DNA from 2 places in the Fructilactobacillus sanfranciscensis genome. Region 2 is predicted to be linked to the other one. Evidence: a T-box and tRNA genes for the amino acid it is inferred to sense, from the RefSeq annotation. Region 2 holds a T-box; the other holds one or more tRNA genes.

Region 1 (9,870 bases), 410 kb from region 2:
TGGCGATTGGGAATGGAACCGCGTCACGTGAGTCCGAATTATTTGTAGCAGATGCACTCAAGGCAATTGAGTTTCCAGTTCACTATGTGATTGTGAATGAATCAGGAGCTTCCGTTTATTCTGCTAGTTCCAATGCACGAAAAGAATTCCCAGATTTATATGTTGAGGAACGTTCCGCCATTAGTATTGGTCGGCGTTTGCAAGATCCATTAGCCGAATTAATTAAAATTGATCCAAAAGCAGTTGGAGTTGGTCAGTATCAGCATGATGTTTCAGAGACACATTTAGATAAACAACTAGATCGAGTAGTAGAAACAGCGGTTAACCAAGTTGGAGTAAACTTGAATACAGCGAGTGTTGAATTACTGGAACATATTTCTGGATTATCAGCAGCAATTTCACAAAATATTGTTGATTATCGAGAAGAAAATGGTAGTTTTACAAATCGGAAACAACTAAAAAAGGTAAAACGACTTGGACCCAAAGCCTATGAACAATCGGTTGGATTTTTACGGATTATTGGTGGTAATAATCCACTAGATAATACTGATATTCATCCTGAGAGTTATGATCAAGCCCAATCTATTTTACAAGCACTTGATTTATCAGTTGATCAATTAGGGACGGATGTAGCTATTCAAAGTCTAAATAATGTTAATCCAAGTGAATTAGCAAATAAACTAGATTTAGATGAACAACTAACAGTTGATTTGCTAAACGGATTAAAAAATCCAGGACGTGATTTACGTGATCAAATGCCTGCACCATTATTGAAATCAGATGTAATGAAAATTGATGATTTAAAACCTGGAATGAAATTACAAGGAACGGTTCGTAATGTAATTGATTTTGGGGCGTTTGTGGATGTTGGTGTAAAGCAAGATGGCTTAGTTCATATTTCACACATGAGTAATAAATTCATTAAAGATCCAGCAATGATTGTTTCAGTTGGTGATATTGTAGATGTTTGGGTACTGTCAGTTGATATAGATCGGAAACGAATCCAATTATCTATGATAGAACCGGAATGATATAAAAATTAAACACGTATTTATCTTTGGTTATAAAAAAATTGACTAGGAGTAAATATGAATGATCAAGAATTACAAAATTTAGTGGAAAATATATCATTAGAATTTTTTAAACGTCCGTTTTCACACCGTGCATATTTTAATCGTCGGTTAAAAACAACCGGGGGTCGCTATCATCTTAAAGACCACAACATTGATATAAATCCCAAAATGGCTAGTCAACAAGAAGTTTTGGTGGGAATTATTAAACACGAATTAGTCCACTATCATCTTCATATGAATGGTCATTCTGGTAAACATAATACAGTGTCATTTAAACGATTATTACATCAAGTAGGCGGTAGTCGTTACGCACCGCGAGTTGAACGTAATTATAAATACGAATATCAGTGTTCTAAGTGTGGTCTAAAGTACCAAAGGCAACGTCGAATTGATACTAAAAGATATGTATGTAGTAAGTGTCGCGGAAAATTACAATTGATTTACACTAATTGATTTTAAGATTTGTATTGCGTTATTTATGATTTGTTGATATACTAAATACTGTTACATATGCGGCCATGGCGGAATTGGCAGACGCGCAAGATTAAGGATCTTGTCGGGAGTTTTCCCGGTGGAAGTTCGAATCTTCTTGGCCGCATTAATAGCAGTAGAAAAAGCAGTTCTCTTATGAGAACTGTTTTTTATTTTGCAGAATAAAAAAACACCTGCAAAATTGCAGATGAATTTTAATTAATTTGAAACTAATTCGTCGTTATTATTAACGCTAGTATTGTCAGTAAAAATACTATCATCAGAGCTAGCTCCGCTATTTGAATTAATGTGTTTTTGATCTTTTGTAAGGGTGGGAGATTTTTTTAAACCAAGCGATTCACGAAGCTCATTTGAAATTTTTAACAATTCACCATTCGGTGCTACTTGATAACTGACACCATCAACTGTAGCGTTGTCACATTGAAGAGTATCTTCTTGAAGGTTTTTAGTTGCTCCACGATATGCGGAACCAGCCGTCATCATATCTTCAAAAGACAAATTGGTGAGAATGTTTCCATCTAATGATTTTAAAATATCACTATATTTAGTAACTGATGAAATTTTCAAACCATTTTTTAAAATCTGTTCTAATACTTCTCTTTGCCGAATTTGACGTCCATAGTCACCAAGAGGATCTTGATACCGCATTCGAGTATATTGAAGTGCTGTTTGACCAGTCATATGTTCTTTTTTACCTTTTTTAACACTGATTCCTTCGTAATTAAAGGTTAGGTTAGGGGTAATATCAACCCCGCCGACAGCATTAACCATTTTTTTGATACCACCCATATTGACAACTCCGTAAAAGTCAATGGGAACATTCAATAATTTACTAGCTACTTCGGTTGCTGAATTAGGCCCTCCAATTGTATAAGCTGCATTAATTTTTTCATATGGCATTCGATCTCCTGGAATAACAACTTTAGTATCACGGGGGATACTAACTAGTTTTGTCGTATTTGTTTTAGGATTAACCGTTGCAACAATTAGTGAATCAGTTCGACCTTTGTCTTTTCTTCCTAATGCTCCGGTATCTGTCCCCATTAAAAGAATTGAGAATGGTTTTCGTTCTTTTAAAATTTTAGAAACATTTCGAGAACTTCGGGATGCCATGTAAGTATCACCAAAGGTATCACGTGCTTTATTATATTGCTGATAGCCAAAAATTAAGCCAATTATCATAATAATTAATAAAATTACAAGAATGGTCCAATTAATTGGATGATATTCAATTTCATTTGATTGAGTTGAAAAGTTTTTGGGTTGATAATTATTTGATTTTAAATGATTGTTTTTTTTATTATAACTAAATTTTTTGGGATCATTAATAAAATGATTTGTTCCAGAACGTCGTTTAGGGGTAAAATTATTATTTTCATTTTCTGCCATGATAAGTCCTTCTGTTATGTATTAAGCTTTTTCTTATTATAGCTTAATGCTAAACTTCTGTCTTAAAATCTTAAAAAATTTAAGTAAATTTATTTTTTTACAGCAAGACGAATGATTAAATAAAGGGCTTAGATATGCTACAATAGTTAGTAATGGATAAAAGAGTCAGCGAGGTTGATTACATGAGTAAGTTAGTTTTGATGCGACATGGAGAAAGTGTTGCCAATTATAACCACACTTTTACTGGCTGGAGTGATGTTCCCTTAACAGATGAGGGAAGACGAGAAGCTCATGAAGCTGGTCGCAAACTAAATGAATTGCAAATTAAGTTTGATGATGCCCATACATCATATTTAAAGCGTGCGATTATCTCAGAAAACATTGTTTTGAGCGAAATTAATCAGCTTTGGATTCCACAACATAAAACTTGGCGTTTAAATGAGCGTCATTACGGAGCATTGCGTGGTCAAAACAAACAAAAAGTTCGTGCTGAAGTCGGTGATGAGCAGTTTATGATGTGGCGACGCAGTTTTGAAGCAGTTCCTCCAAGATTAGAAGTGGTGCCTGATTTGCGACGTTATCATGATGCTGGAATTGATGAACCACGGGCTGAAAGTTTAAAAATGGCCTATCAACGTTTAGTACCTTATTGGATTGATGAAATTGCTCCTCGTTTGATGAATAACCATAATCAATTGGTTATTGCTCATGGAAGTTCTTTACGAGCTTTAATTAAGTATCTTGAGAACATCGATGATTTAGGAATCGATGGGGTTGAAGTAGGTAATGCAGAACCAATCATTTATACTTTAGATCACGATTTACGGATTTTGAAAAAGGAAATCTTAAATTAGGTTGTATTAAAAAATGGTTAAAAATTGTAAATTATTACCATAATATGTATAAACTGCTAATTTACTTTTGTAGTTTGTTGATTGAATGGAGAAAAATATGCTTAAAAAATTAAAAAAAGTAACATTTTTATTATTACTTTTACTGAGCTTTGTTGGATCATTTGTAACTTTTCAATCCACTAGTAAGGCGGAAAACGTATCGCAAAATGATACATTAAAAGTTGAACCACAAACAAAAAATTTGAAATTTCAAAATAATAATAGTAATTTTTTTGATTTTCGACTTAATAAACAAGATCAAATTAATCAAGATTTGGTCATTAAAGTAACTAATCCAAGTCATGATCAAAAAGTTGATTTCACGACTAGCATAAACCAAGCAACTACGTCTAAAGTTGCTAAAATTAGTTATGATGGCAAAGGTAAATCAGTTAAGAACTTATTCGACTTTAAACAAATCGTAACGGCCAATGATGTTAATGAAAATAAGATTACATTAAAGCCAGGCGAGAGTCGCGAGTTAAATTTTCATATTCAAACTCCTAGTAATGAAATGTTTAAAAATTTTAACGGAACTATTCTAGGTGGAATTTATATTGTTGCCCAACCTAATCATGCTAAAAAGATAGCTTATCCAATTGCAATCAGGATTAACAAAGGAACATCTTCTCCTAATATTGCTATGAAAAAAGTTAAAGTTGACACTACGTATAAGCATAATATGGTTGATGCGATGATTACTAATAATCATCCAGATATGTTATCTCAAATTAGCTATAAAGGCACGGTGGTTAAAAAAGGAACTAATGATGTTGTTGCCAAAGCATCACGAGTTGATGGACAAATTGCACCAAATAGTCAATTTAAGTTTGAGATTCCTTGGTTAACTAAAAGAATTACGCCCGGCGCTTATACTATGAAAGTTAAAATCAAAAGTACCGATCCACAATTAGGTGTAAAAGGTGAAACTTGTTTTTTAGAAAAAGATTTTACAGTTTCAGTTTGGGATGCAATTGTTTTAAATGCAAAAGTTACTCATTCAATTCCTTGGCTATTTATAATTAGTGTAATTATTTTATTCGGTTTGATTATTGGGTTAATTCGGTGGTTATTAAAAATTCGTAATCGACGTGAAGGTTTAGAAAAATAAAAATCAATAAGAAAGCACTCGAATTATGCTGAATTCAAGTGCTTTTTGTTTCACTAAAAAAGGTACTAATAACAAATTTAAGTTATCGGTACCTAGTTTCGTATTTATTTAAGCAAGAGTTCCCATTGGATCCCAAGGAGCTAATTCTTTTGGTTCTTCAGTTTGTTGTTCACGTTCTTCAGGACTTAGGTACTTTTTGTTAATTACGATTTGGTAAACGAATTGGCTAAACCATTCGTCACTCATCACAAAGTAACCTTTTTCTCCAACTCTATCGCCCCAACTGTTTTCAACCTTCCATTTAGTAGGTTGACCATCAACTAAATCAACACCAGTAATTACCATGGCATGATTCATGGCACTTTCACCATAATCAAGGCGTTCAGCTTTAGTTAATGAGTTGTCGGTGTGCATTAAATCATCGATGTGATATAAATCAGTATCCAAAATACCAGCTTTACGATCACTGTCCATTGAAACATCACTACCGAACCAAACTGTTTCTCCAGCTTGAAGTTGTTTGATAGTTAATTCTTTTAGTCTTTCAATTGGAAGGTTAAAGTGTTTAACGTCTCTTCCACCAACTACGTTACCTAACATTTCAACTGTGTAAGTTTTGTTAAATGGTTTATCAGCAGTAGGTGAGTTAATAATTGAAACGTATTCTTCAAGGTCTAAGTTAATGTATTTTTTGAAGAAATCTTTAGGAGTTAAATCTTTGTCAATGTGATAATTTTTATCTGCATCGCGGTATTCAAAGTTGAATTTATCAACTGGAACACCGAAAGCAAAAACTAACATCCGGTAAATTTCATTCATCATATCATCACGTTTAGCGTTAATAATTTCTTCACTTTGACCGTCATTTACTAATTTACGCAAGATAACAGCATCATGACGCAATTGAGTGTTTAAAGCTGCGTTGATTTCTGAAGACATGTTACTGTTGTAAGTCTCAGGCATAGCAGACTTTGGAACAATTCCATATTTTTCAATCAAGGCACAAAGCATATCCCATTGACCACCATCTTGTTGAGGAGTAGTTAATAAGAAATTAACTTTTCGAGAGTCCAAAGGTTGGTCAGCAGTATTGATAATGTTATTTAAGAAATAATTTGATTTTTCAAATTTATCCCAAAAGAATGTAAATGTTTGTGATAATTCAAAATCTTTAGGCACATTGAAGTTGTTTTCAACTTGAGTACGCATAGTATTAAGCGCAGCAAATACCCAACATCTTCCACTTTGTTTTTGATTAGCAACGTGTTGACTAGAAACATCAACTGAAAAAATTGGGTCCATTGCAGCGTTTGCTTCATAATCAGCTGCTGATTTTAAAATACCGTTATGAGTAACGGCCCGACGTACGACATTAGCATCTGCTAACTCGTTAAGGTTGTTAGCATAACGGGTAATGTTCTTTGGTTCAATAGATTTATCCATAATAAAAAGCCTCCCAAATAATTGATTGGCTTTATTATATCTTAATTTTATAATTTAGCGTGCATTAATGATTTGTGGACCGTCTGGATGTTGAACAATAATCGTATTAGCAATGTCCAAAAAGAATCCGTGTTCAACAATTCCAGTAATGGAATCTAGTGTTGACGCTAATTCTTTGGGGTCATCGATATGATCTAAGAACAAATCGATGATATAATTTTTTGAGTCTGTTAAAACTGGTTGTTGGTTTTCGTCTAAGCGAAGTCGTGGATTAAGTCCCATTTTAGCAAGCCGTTTTTCTAATTGTTTGCTTCCATAAGGAATAACTTCAAGTGGAACTGGATAGCTTAAAGTTTTTACCATTTTGGTTTCATCAACAATCCACATGTTTTTCCGAGAATTAACGGCCACAATTTTTTCCATTAGGTGAGAAGCACCGCCACCTTTAATTCCTTGATAATTTTCGTCAATTTGGTCAGCACCGTCGATTGTTAAATCGATGTGATCAACTTCGTCAACGTTTTTCATCATAATGCCTAATCTTTCTGCGTGTTCTCTGGTATATTTAGAGGTGGGTACACCTATGATATTTAAACCAGCTTGCACACGTTTTCCTAGTGCTTCGACGAGGTACCACATTGTGGAACCGCTCCCGATTCCAACAATCATTCCATCTTTGATGAAGTCGACCGCTTCACGACCAACTTCGGCTTTTTGTTTTTTTACGGCTTCACTATCCATGAATTATCCCCTCAATTGAACATTCGTTTTGTTTAATTCTAAAGGCTATTTTCCATTGATTTTATTGTTTTGTCAAGTTATGTAAATAGGCCGTAAACACTGTTAGAATGGTAGTATCCAATTATTTAAAGGTTAGGAGTTTTACAAATGAAAAGAGGATTCAAAATTGTATCAAAAGATCAAGGGTTAGGATTAGAATTACCGAAACGAGCTACCAAAAATGCAGCGGGTTATGATTTTGCTAGTTCAGTAGATATGACTTTGCCATCAATTTGGAAATTAGGCCTTTTAAAGGCGCTCAAAGTAATTTTAATGGGAAAAAACTTATCAGAAACTGATGCTGAAATGGCTCGTAAAGTATTAAAACCCTATCTAATTCCCACAGGGATTAAGGCTTACATGCAAGAAAATGAAGTTTTAATTATTGCTAATCGTTCTAGTAATCCTTTAAAACGCGGGATGATTATTCCCAATGGAATTGGTGTGATTGACGCAGATTATTACGATAATGATAATAATGAAGGCGAAATATTTGTCCAAATGATGAATTTTGGAATTACGGATTGTCACATTAAAAAAGGTGAACGAATCGGACAAGGAATTTTTATGCCATTTTTACTGGCAGATGATGATGAGGGACCAAAAGCAACCAGAACGGGTGGATTTGGTTCATCAGGAAAATAAGGAGGGACTTGAATGGCAAAGGCATCGACACGATTTGTTTGTTCTAATTGTGGTTATGTTTCACCCACTTATTTGGGACGTTGTCCTAACTGTGGTGAGTGGAATACGTTTGAAGAAGAAACGGTTACCAAAAACGATACGAAAACAGCCAATGTAACCAGAGTTTCATTTGAAGGGAAGAAATCAAGACCAACTTTAATTGATGATGTTGACGCTCACGATGCACCCCGTTATAAAATCGAATCGAACGAATTAAATCGTGTATTGGGTGGTGGAGTAGTTCCAGGGTCTTTAGTTTTAATTGGTGGTGACCCAGGAATTGGAAAGTCAACGTTGTTATTACAAGTTTCTGGACAATTAAGTCATTATGGTAAACGAGTTTTGTACGTTACTGGAGAAGAAAGTGCGGATCAAGTTAAGATGCGTTCGGATCGACTTGGTGTTAAGCATCTTGATAATTTATATGTTTTCCCAGAAACTGATATGACGGCTATTCGGGAAGCAATTGCAAATGTCAAACCAGATGTTGTCATTATTGATTCAGTGCAAACGATGCAAGAAGGCGACGTGGCATCAGCAGTTGGTTCTGTTTCACAAGTCCGTGGCGTGACGGCTGATTTAATGAACATTGCGAAGACTAACAATATTACCATTTTTGTCGTGGGACATGTGACTAAAGGTGGAGCGATTGCTGGACCAAAGACTTTAGAGCATATGGTTGATACCGTTTTGTATTTTGAAGGTGACAAGCATCATGCTTATCGTTTGTTGCGAGCCGTTAAAAATCGATTTGGTTCAACTAATGAATTAGGAATTTTTGAAATGGTTGATACAGGACTAAAAGAAGTTGCTAATCCATCTGAAATCTTTTTAGAAGAACGGTTGCATAACGCTACCGGTTCCGCGATTGTAGTTGCGATGGAAGGGACTCGTCCCATTTTAGTTGAAATCCAAGCTTTAATCACGCCCTCAGTCTTTGGGAATGCCCAACGAACTGCGACAGGAGTTGACCGAAATCGGGTTTCTTTGATTATGGCCGTTTTGGAAAAACGAGCAGGCTTGATGTTACAAAACCAGGATGCATATTTAAAAGCTGCTGGAGGCGTTAAGCTAGTTGAACCTGCAATTGATTTAGCAATGGCAATCAGTATTGCTTCTAGTTATGAAGACATTAGTACTGATCCAAAAGAATGTTATATTGGTGAATTAGGTTTGACTGGTGAAATTCGTCGGGTTGATCGAATTGAGCAACGAATTCGTGAAGCTACTAAATTAGGTTTTTCCCGTGTGATTGTGCCCAAACATAATTTAGATGGATTAAAAATGGATTTTGATATTGATGTGGTTGGAGTTACTACCATCCGCGAAGCTTTGAAAGTTGCTTTAAAGAAATAGTGGTCACAGCTTTATTTTTAAGCCAAATAATTGTAAAATTAAATTAGACTAGATAAAGAAAAGAGAGATTTAATTGGCAAATAATAAAATTCGTGTTCGTTATGCACCAAGTCCAACTGGACATTTGCATATTGGGAACGCAAGAACTGCAATTTTTAACTATCTTTTTGCCCGTCATTACAAGGGTAAATTCATCATTCGAATTGAAGATACAGATACAAAACGTAATGTCGCTGATGGTGAAAAGAGTCAATTGGACAACCTTAAATGGTTAGGACTTGACTGGGATGAAGGTCCTGATGTTGGGGGAGATTTTGGTCCTTATCGTCAATCAGAACGTCGCGCTACCTATGATCCTTTGATTCAAAAACTTTTAGACGAAGATAAAGCTTACTATTCATACAAAACTGAAGAAGAACTTGAAGCCGAACGTGAAGAACAAAAGGCTCGTGGGGTAATGCCTCACTATGAATACGAATTTGCCGGCATGACTGAAGACGAACGCAAAGCTGCGATTGCAGATGCTGAAGCTAAAGGTTTAAAACCAGTTATTCGTTTCCGAGTTCCTAAGGATCATACTTACGAATGGGACGACCTCGTTAAAGGTCATGTTTCCTTTAATTCAGATAGTATTGGTGGAGATTTCGTC
Region 2 (9,145 bases):
CTTCATACGTTCCCGTAACGGGAACATTAAGTAGATATTCTTCAAATTTAGTTGAAATTAAATCAGCAGTATCCGTTTTAATTTCGACTTCGGCCTCACGAGGAACCATGTTTTCTTTCAAGCCGGCTTTAAATGAAACTAAAGTATTTTCTCCATCTTTCGTATCACCAGCAAATTTAGTTTCAAAGGTCACATTCCCTTTTTCACCGTTAATCAACGGAAATTCTGCATCTGGTGAAAAACCAATTTTAGGATCTGGCTCAACCTCAAAGTACCGTTTCATGCCCGTCCAATTTGTTTCTTCATCAGTTCCAATAATTAAGCGAACTTTCAAATTAGGCATAATTCCATGGTCTTTTAACATTTTAAGTCCATAATAAGCAGCTAATGCAGGACCTTTATCATCAGAAGTTCCCCGGCCAATTGCTTTGCCATCCTTTAACATTAATTCAAATGGATTAGTATCCCAACCTTTTCCAGCCGGAACCGTATCTGCATGGCCTAATACGGCAAAATATTCTTTTCCATTACCATATTCGATGTAACCAACGATATTTTCAATGTTATGAGTAGTGAACCCATCGCGATTTCCAAATTCAAGAAATTTTTCTAAAGCCTTAGCTGGACCGGGTCCTAAAGGAAATTCATCGGTCGCATGTTCTAGATCACGCGAACTATCAATGGCCACTAATTCCTTTAAATCAGCGAGATAAGCTTCTTTATATTTTTCTGCTTCTTTTTTCCAATCAATCATTTTAAGTTCTCCTTTTTTAATCTACATAAGTGATTTTAGCACAATCACAAATTTTACAATGCTATAATAACTTCGAGGTGAATGAAATGAAACCAATCACAAAAAAAATCTTGCAAGATACAATTCGAATTAGGCCAACTCAAAGTTTTAAAGGAACTTATGGAAAAATTGCTTTAATTGGCGGAAATCAAAATTTTGGTGGAGCCATTATTATGAGTTCGCTCGGCGCTGTTTATGCCGGGGTTGGTTTAACAACTACCATAACTGATTCTTCTAACCAAAGTAGTCTTCATAATTGGGTTCCTGAAGCTATGTACCTTGATTATCATGACGAACCAGCTGTTAAAGCTTTAATTGCAAATATGGACGTTATTAACATTGGATCTGGACTAGGCACTGATGAAAAAAGTTTGAGTTTACTTAAAACGGTTTTCGCGAGTGTTTCTCCTACTCAAATTTTAGTTGTTGATGGATCTGCCATTGACTTAATTGCATCTAACAATTTATCTTTGCCTAAAACTAAGCTAATTTTCACTCCTCATCAAATGGAATGGCAAAAATTATCAGGTGTAAAAATTAAAGATCAAAATGAAAATACAAATCTTGCAGCATACAATAACCTATTTAAACAGCAAGGTAGTATTGTAGTCGTTAAATCACATCGGACCCAAGTATTAACTCCAACTGGATCATTTGTTAATACAGTTGGTACACCCGCACAAGCAACTGGTGGCATGGGAGATACCTTAGCAGGGATAATTGGTGGATTTGTAGCTCAATTCGAAAATACAGAAAATGCTGTCTTAGCTGCCGTCTACACTCATAGTGCAATTGCTGATGAATTGGCAAAAAAGCAATATGTTGTTTTACCCCATCAAATTTCCGAAGCTCTACCTCAATTTATGAAAAAAAATGAAGCATAAAAATAAGACCTTCCAAATAATTGGAAAGTCTTATTTTTATTTAATGTTAAATTTAGCTTTTAATCTACCAACTCGTTTACCTAAAACTTGTTCAGCTAATCCAGTTTTTAACATGAAGTAAGCATAAACAATTGCTCCAAATATTGATGCTAAACCAGTTACAATTAAACTAATAATTGAACTAAATGGAGTCGTAAACAAACTGAAGAACCAGTTTAATCCATAAACTGAAACTAACGCAACAAAATACATAACTATAGAATAGAAAATAATTTGAATACTTTCATATTGAAGCATATTCTTTTCAATTCCAAATTCATGTTTCAATGCTCTTATCATCAACCAAGTTGCTAAAAAGAACCCAATCATTGTTGACATTAATGTACCAAATGCTCCAAACAAATAAACTAAAGGATATTGGGTAACAAACTTAGCTAGCGTTCCATAAGCAAATAGTTTAACGGCTTTTTTATTTTGTGATACACCTTGCATAATTGCTGCAACTACTACGAACAATCCAATTGGAATTGATTCAATTGATGAAAAAGCTAAAACATTGCTACTAAAATCCATATTGGCTGTTCCATAAAAAGTTCGATTTAAAGGACCCGCAATAGCAGCCATTCCCAAAGAAGCTGGAATCATAACGAATTCAAAGAGCACCAATGCATTAGAAAACGAATCTTTTAAAGCCTTTTTATTTTTCTTAGTAAATGCTTCTGAGAGCAATGGAACAACCGTAATCCCAATTGAAGATGCTAATGAAACAACAATCATAGTTAGTTTATTAGCATTTCCAGCAAAAATTGCATAATTAATCTGTAATGCTTCTTCAGAAAAATTAGTGGCAAAACGCATAATATGGAAAAAAGTAAATTGATCGATTAAAGAGAAAATCGTTACCCCAGCTCCTAAAATAATAAAAGGCGTAGCTTGACTAATAATTTCACAATAAAGTTGGTTGGTTGGGACCGATAACTTATTATTACTATTTTTAATCAATCCTTGATAATAATTTCGATTCTTCCAGTAAAACCAAACTAAAACTAAAAATCCAAAAATTGCACCAATACATGCCGCAAAAGTAGATTGGGAAACCGCTGTAACCCAACTACCATGCATGACCTTTAGGACTAAGAAAGCTGATAATAACATATAAATAACTCGAGCAAGTTGTTCAACAAATTGCGAAATTGCTGAAGGAGCCATGTTATTATAACCCTGGAAAAATCCTCGAGTTAAACTCATTGTTGGAATTACTAAAACAGCCCAGGCTAATGAATGAATAACTGGAATTACGTTTTTATCACCATTGGTTAAGATTGGGGCAGCAACCCATAAAATTAGTGCACTGATAATCCCCATTAAAATTGCCAAACTCAAACCCTTTTTATAGATTTGAACTCCAACCCCATATTCATTCAAAGCATTATAATGGGCGACTTGTTTAGAAATAGCAGAAGGAATCCCTGCTACCGCAACAATCAAAGCAAAACTATAAATATTGTACCCTTGAGTATAAAGTGAGTTGGCTAACGGGAACAAAGATGCTCCTAAAATCAAACGCCAAGGGATAATATATAAAGCACCAAGAATTCTTGACAAAATACTTCCAACAGTCATCCAGGCAGAACCCTTTAACATTTGACCTTTGGCACGTTCAGACTCAGTATCTTGTAATTCTTCTTGAATTACATCTTCTTCAAAACCATTATTCAAAAAAATACCCTACTTTCACGCAATGATTATATTTGTAATTATTTTTTAATAGAACTAATTAGCAACTATGTTAACAATTTTGTTAGGAATTACAATTACTTTTCTGACAGTCTTATTTTGTAAGTTATTTTTAATATTATCGTCGGCGAGAGCAATTTTTTCTATATCATCTTTTGAAGTACCCACTGCTACGGTAATATGAGCACGAACTTTTCCGTTAATCTGAACAACAAGTTCTGCTTGGTCATCCTTTAACTTACTTTCATCATAAGTTGGCCATTCAGCGTATGCAATTGTATCTTTATGTCCCAATTGTTGCCAAATTTCTTCAGCCATATGTGGTGTAATTGGTGATAGAAGTTTAATAAAGCCTTCTGCATAACGTTTTGGTAAAGTTTTATTTTTATAAACTTCATTTACAAAAACCATCATTTGTGAAATTGCTGTGTTAAACCGCATCTTTTCAATATCATCAGTAACTTTTTTCACTGTCTGATTGTAAACTTTGTCTAATTTACCATCGTTATCAGCAATCAGCATATCACTCGTTGAATTATCGTCGTTAAGGTACATTCTCCAAACACGTTTAATCCAACGGTTAGCGCCGACAATTCCTTCTGTACTCCAAGGTTTTGATTCCGTTAAAGGTCCCATGAACATTTCGTAAAGCCGAAGAGTATCCGCTCCATATTCGTTAACAATATCATCAGGGTTAACTACATTACCTTTTGATTTAGACATCTTTTCATGGTTAGTTCCCAAAATCATTCCTTGGTTAACTAATCTTTGGAAGGGTTCTTTCGTTGGAACTACGCCTAAATCATAAAGGAACTTGTGCCAGAAACGAGCATATAGTAAGTGAAGAACTGCATGTTCTGCACCACCAACATAAAGATCGATTGGAAGCCAGTAATCAAGTTTTTTAGGATCAGCTAACATCTTATCGTTTTTTGGATCAATATATCTTAAGTAGTACCATGAACTACCTGCCCATTGTGGCATGGTATTAGTTTCACGTTTTCCATGACGTCCATTTTTATCAGTTACATTAACCCAATCTTTCAAATTAGCTAAAGGACTTTCACCAGTTCCGGATGATTTAATATCATCAGTCTTTGGTAGACGCAAAGGAAGTTCATCTTCAGGAACTAATGATTTAGTCCCATCGTCCCAGTTAATCACTGGAATTGGTTCACCCCAGTACCGTTGACGGGAAAAAATCCAATCCCGAAGCTTGTAGTTAACTTTTTTATCTCCAGCGTGATGTGTTTGAAGCCATTCAATCATTGTATTAATGGCGTCTTTTTTACCTAATCCATCAAGGAAACCAGAATTAATGTGAACGCCATCACCGGTATAAGGTTCTTTTTCAATATCCCCGCCTTCAATAACTGGAATAATGGGAAGCTTAAATTTCTTGGCAAATTCATAATCACGATCATCATGAGCGGGAACTGCCATGATTGCACCGGTTCCATATGATGAAAGTACGTAGTCACCAATCCAGATTGGAAGTTTAGCTCCATTAACGGGGTTAATGGCATATGCTCCCGTAAACACACCAGATTTATCCTTATTTAAATCAGTTCTTTCAAGATCTGATTTTGAAGCAATTTTTTGACGGTATTCGTCAATTGCTGCTTTTTGTTCTGGTGTAACAATTTTATCAACGATGTCACTTTCTGGAGCTAAAACTATGTAAGTTGCTCCAAATAAGGTATCGGCACGTGTTGAAAAAACTTCAATTGATTCATCAGGATGTTCATCAATGTTAAAGTTAATGCTAGCCCCAACGGAACGACCAATCCAGTTCCGTTGCATTTGTTTGACACTTTCAGGCCAGTCAACGTCATCAAGATCATCAAGTAAACGATCAGCATAGGCCGTAATCCGAAGTACCCATTGTTTCATTGGTTTTCGGTAAACTGGAAAACCACCACGTTCAGTTTTTCCGTTTACCACTTCTTCATTAGCCACAACTGTTCCACCCATCAAATCAGGTGCCCAGTTAACTTCAATTTCGTCTTCGTAAGCTAGACCTTTTTCGTAAAGCTTTTCAAAAATCCATTGGGTCCACTTGTAGTATTTAGGGTCTGTTGTGTTAACTTCGCGATCCCAATCATAAGAAAATCCAAGTGATTTAATTTGACGACGGAAATTATCAATATTTTGGTTAGTAAATTCACGTGGGTTATGTCCAGTTTTCATTGCATATTGTTCAGCTGGAAGTCCAAAAGCATCCCAACCAATTGGATGAAGGACGTTTTTACCTTGCATCCGTTCAAAACGAGCCATAATATCAGTGGCAGTATAACCTTCAGGATGTCCAACGTGAAGTCCTTGACCTGATGGATAAGGGAACATATCTAGTACATAATATTTTTCTTTTTCCGTTTTATCACTAGTACGGAAAGTTTTATTTTCTTCCCAATAGTGTTGCCATTTTTTCTCAACTTTTGCGTGATCATAAGCCATAATCTTCACTCCTTATTTATGCCAATAAAAAAATCCCATAGAATTACAATCATTCCATAGGACGAATTTCCGCGGTACCACCTAAATTCCTAGATGAAAAACATCTAGACTCTCAAATTCCATAACGCGGAAAACGTTTAACTTACTTATTTCAGTTAAATTTCAGTGAGAAGTTCGTAATCTTCTAGCTCCAAGTTCACAGCACCCACTTGGTTTCTGAAAGCTAGTTAATCCTATTAATTCACGTCAACAATTTTTTTTATTTCGTTAATGCAAGGTTACCAAATTTATTATAAAAAAACAAGTCAATACTACTGTTATAATTAAATCAAGGATGGTGAAAATTTTGAAATTACAATCAGCATTAAACTTTAGTCATACCCTACTTAAAGAAATCGTCAAACCCGGTGATGTAGTCGTTGATGCCACTGCTGGCAAAGGAAACGATACCCTATTCTTAGCTCAACTAGTTGGTGAGCGCGGACACGTTTATAGTTTTGATATTCAAGCTCAAGCAACTCAGTTAACCCAAAGATTAGTAGAACAACATCAAATTGAACAACAAACCACCGTAATTAATGATGGACATGAAAATCTGACAAATTATGTAAAATCACCGATCACGGCAGCTATCTTTAACTTAGGCTATTTACCTGAAGGTGATCATAAGATTGTTACTAAGCCGCAAACTACACTTAAATCGGTCCAATCTATGATGAAATTACTAAAACCAAATGGGATAATTATTTTGGTAATTTATTATGGGCATCCAGGTGGAAAACAAGAAAAAGAGCAAGTTTTACAATTTGCGAAAAGTATCGATCAACATCAATTTAACGTCTTACAGTATCAATTCATTAATCAAATTCATGAACCACCAATTTTGTTAGCTTTGCAAAAACGTTAATTCTTCTTTCGATCAAAACAATTAACAATAAAGGCAGCTACGACTAATAAAAGTGCTACAACTAAGACATTGTGAATTGAATTATATAAAATCTCACGTAAGCTAGGTAGAATTTCACTACTTAGCTTTTGTGCTGTTTGCGGGTTAATTAACTGATCCATTAAGTTCATGTTGGTATGAGGATGACTAATAACCCCATCCGCCATTGATTTGTTCATCACAATTCCAAAAACGGAAATCATTAAAGTTTGCCCTAAAGTTCGACTTAATGTATTAAATGAAGAAGCTACCCCAATTCGATCTTGCGAAACTTCATTTTGAACCGTCACTGATGATGTCGTAATACAAATTCCAAAACCAATCCCCATTAAACCAGAAAGCAAAAAGAAGGCCCAAAATGGCGTTGAAATTGGTAAAAAGACTGAAACGATTGATCCAATTCCAATAAAAATAAAACTAAGATTCATAATTAATTGGGGTGAATATTTCGTTAATAATTTTCCGGTCCAAAATGAACCTAACATCCACAGTACCGAACTTGGTGTGATAGCAAATCCGGCCATTGTGGCTTTCAAGCCTAAAATTCCTTGAGTCCAATCAGGAAGATAAACTTCATAGGCAAAAATAAAACCACTGATTAATGCCGCAATTAAGTTTTGTGTCACAAAGGTTCGGTTTTTAAACATATCTAATGGAATAATTGGATCTACTACTCGTTGTTCTTGTTTAATGAATAAGAAACCAGAAACAAGTGCAACAATTAAACAAAAAGCAATCATCATTAGGTTCAATGGAGTTTCCCCTAAAATCTGGAACATATACATAATTGATAAAAGTAAAACTGCAATTAAACCAACTCCACCATAATCGATTTTACTGTGGCGAACTTGTTTTGGTTCTACTAAAAAAAATGCAATCAAAATTATAGTCACGATTCCAATTGGTACGTTCACAAAAAAGATCCAGTGCCAAGAAAGATTATCAACGATAAATCCTCCTAATAAAGGTGCAACAATTGATGCAATTCCCCAAGCTGATCCTAATAGACCGATTACTTCAGCCCGCTTTTCAAATGGATACATGTCCGCAACGATGGTAAACGAAACTGGCATGATTACTCCAGCACCAATTCCTTGAAGTGCTCGCCAAATAATCAAGGTTTCCATGGAATTAGATATTCCAGACAACATTGAACCTAAAGTAAACACCAAAAGACCAAAAATAAAGACCTTTTTTCGACCTAATTGATCTGCTAACTTACCATAAATGGGAGTAGCAATTGCATTCGTCAATAAGAAAATTGAGAAGACCCAGTTCATTAACGAAACTCCATGCAAATCACCTACAATCGTTGGCATGGCCGTTGAAACAATTGTCCCTTCAACAGCACTCATGAATGTGGCAATAAACAATGCAATTGTCACAATTTTTACGTTTGTTGCTTTCTTTTTAATCATACTTTCCCCTATTCGCAAATAAAAAAGCGACCATAAAGGTCGGCTTTTTTTAAGCGTTAAAAAATTCTTTTAAATCTTTTACTTTATTTGTTTGTTCCCATGGAAAATCAATATCTGTTCTTCCAAAGTGTCCATAAGTTGATGTTTGCTCATAAATTGGACGCTGTAAATCTAACATTTTGATAATTCCAGCTGGACGTAAATCAAAGTTTTGTCTAATAGCTTTGATGATTTGATCATCACTGTACTTAGATGTTCCAAAAGTATTCACTTCGATAGAAACTGGTTCTGCCACTCCGATTGCATATGCTAATTGAATTTCAATTCGATGCGCAATTCCCGCGGCAACGAGGTTTTTAGCAATATAACGGGCTGCATAACTTGCTGAACGATCAACTTTGGTAGCATCTTTCCCAGAAAAAGCACCACCACCATGATGAGCAGAACCGCCATACGTATCAACGATGATTTTACGACCAGTTAAACCTGCATCACCATTTGGACCACCAATCACAAACTTACCAGTTGGATTAATTAAGTACTTGGTATTTTCATCAAGATATTTAGCAGGAATTGTAGTTTTAATGACCTTTTCAATCACATCTTTTTTAATTTGAGCTTGCGTAACGTCAGGATCGTGTTGTGTACTCAAAACAACCGTATCAACCCGAAACGGATGATTATTTTCATCATATTCCACCGTGACTTCTGTTTTTGCATCTGGACGTAAATAAGTTAATTCCCCACTTTTACGAACTTTAGCAATTTTTTGCATTACATGATGAGCTAAGGAAATTGGTAGTGGCATTAACTCTGGCGTTTCATCAATGGCATAACCAAACATAATTCCTTGGTCACCGGCTCCAATTTGATCTAACGGATCAGAAGCACCGTTTTTTGTTTCATCGGA

The links. The T-box of region 2 lies ahead of leuS (leucine--tRNA ligase). A T-box ahead of a tRNA ligase gene usually reads a tRNA of that ligase, here a tRNA-Leu.
Region 1: it has a tRNA-Leu gene. The T-box ahead of leuS (leucine--tRNA ligase) is inferred to sense a tRNA for this amino acid. The anticodon was not compared.

Annotation. Positions count from the first base shown of each region.
Region 1 is NZ_CP118925.1:454,685-464,554, forward strand. Features, by position in the region: gene PY770_RS02290 (Tex family protein) at 1-1,031, shown strand, start outside; gene PY770_RS02295 (SprT family protein) at 1,089-1,526, shown strand; tRNA gene PY770_RS02300 (tRNA-Leu) at 1,586-1,671, shown strand; gene PY770_RS02305 (LCP family glycopolymer transferase) at 1,764-2,954, opposite strand; gene PY770_RS02310 (2,3-bisphosphoglycerate-dependent phosphoglycerate mutase) at 3,137-3,808, shown strand; gene PY770_RS02315 (WxL protein host-binding domain-containing protein) at 3,906-4,958, shown strand; gene PY770_RS02320 (C1 family peptidase) at 5,067-6,401, opposite strand; gene rpiA (ribose-5-phosphate isomerase RpiA) at 6,456-7,142, opposite strand; gene PY770_RS02330 (dCTP deaminase/dUTPase family protein) at 7,290-7,826, shown strand; gene radA (DNA repair protein RadA) at 7,839-9,221, shown strand; gene gltX (glutamate--tRNA ligase) at 9,295-9,870, shown strand, end outside.
Region 2 is NZ_CP118925.1:860,203-869,347, forward strand. Features, by position in the region: gene pepV (dipeptidase PepV) at 1-754, opposite strand, end outside; gene PY770_RS04355 (NAD(P)H-hydrate dehydratase) at 841-1,677, shown strand; gene PY770_RS04360 (putative polysaccharide biosynthesis protein) at 1,714-3,396, opposite strand; gene leuS (leucine--tRNA ligase) at 3,451-5,871, opposite strand; T-box leader at 5,926-6,130, opposite strand; gene mnmM (tRNA 5-(aminomethyl)-2-thiouridylate-methyltransferase MnmM) at 6,206-6,778, shown strand; gene PY770_RS04375 (MDR family MFS transporter) at 6,775-8,235, opposite strand; gene metK (methionine adenosyltransferase) at 8,285-9,145, opposite strand, start outside.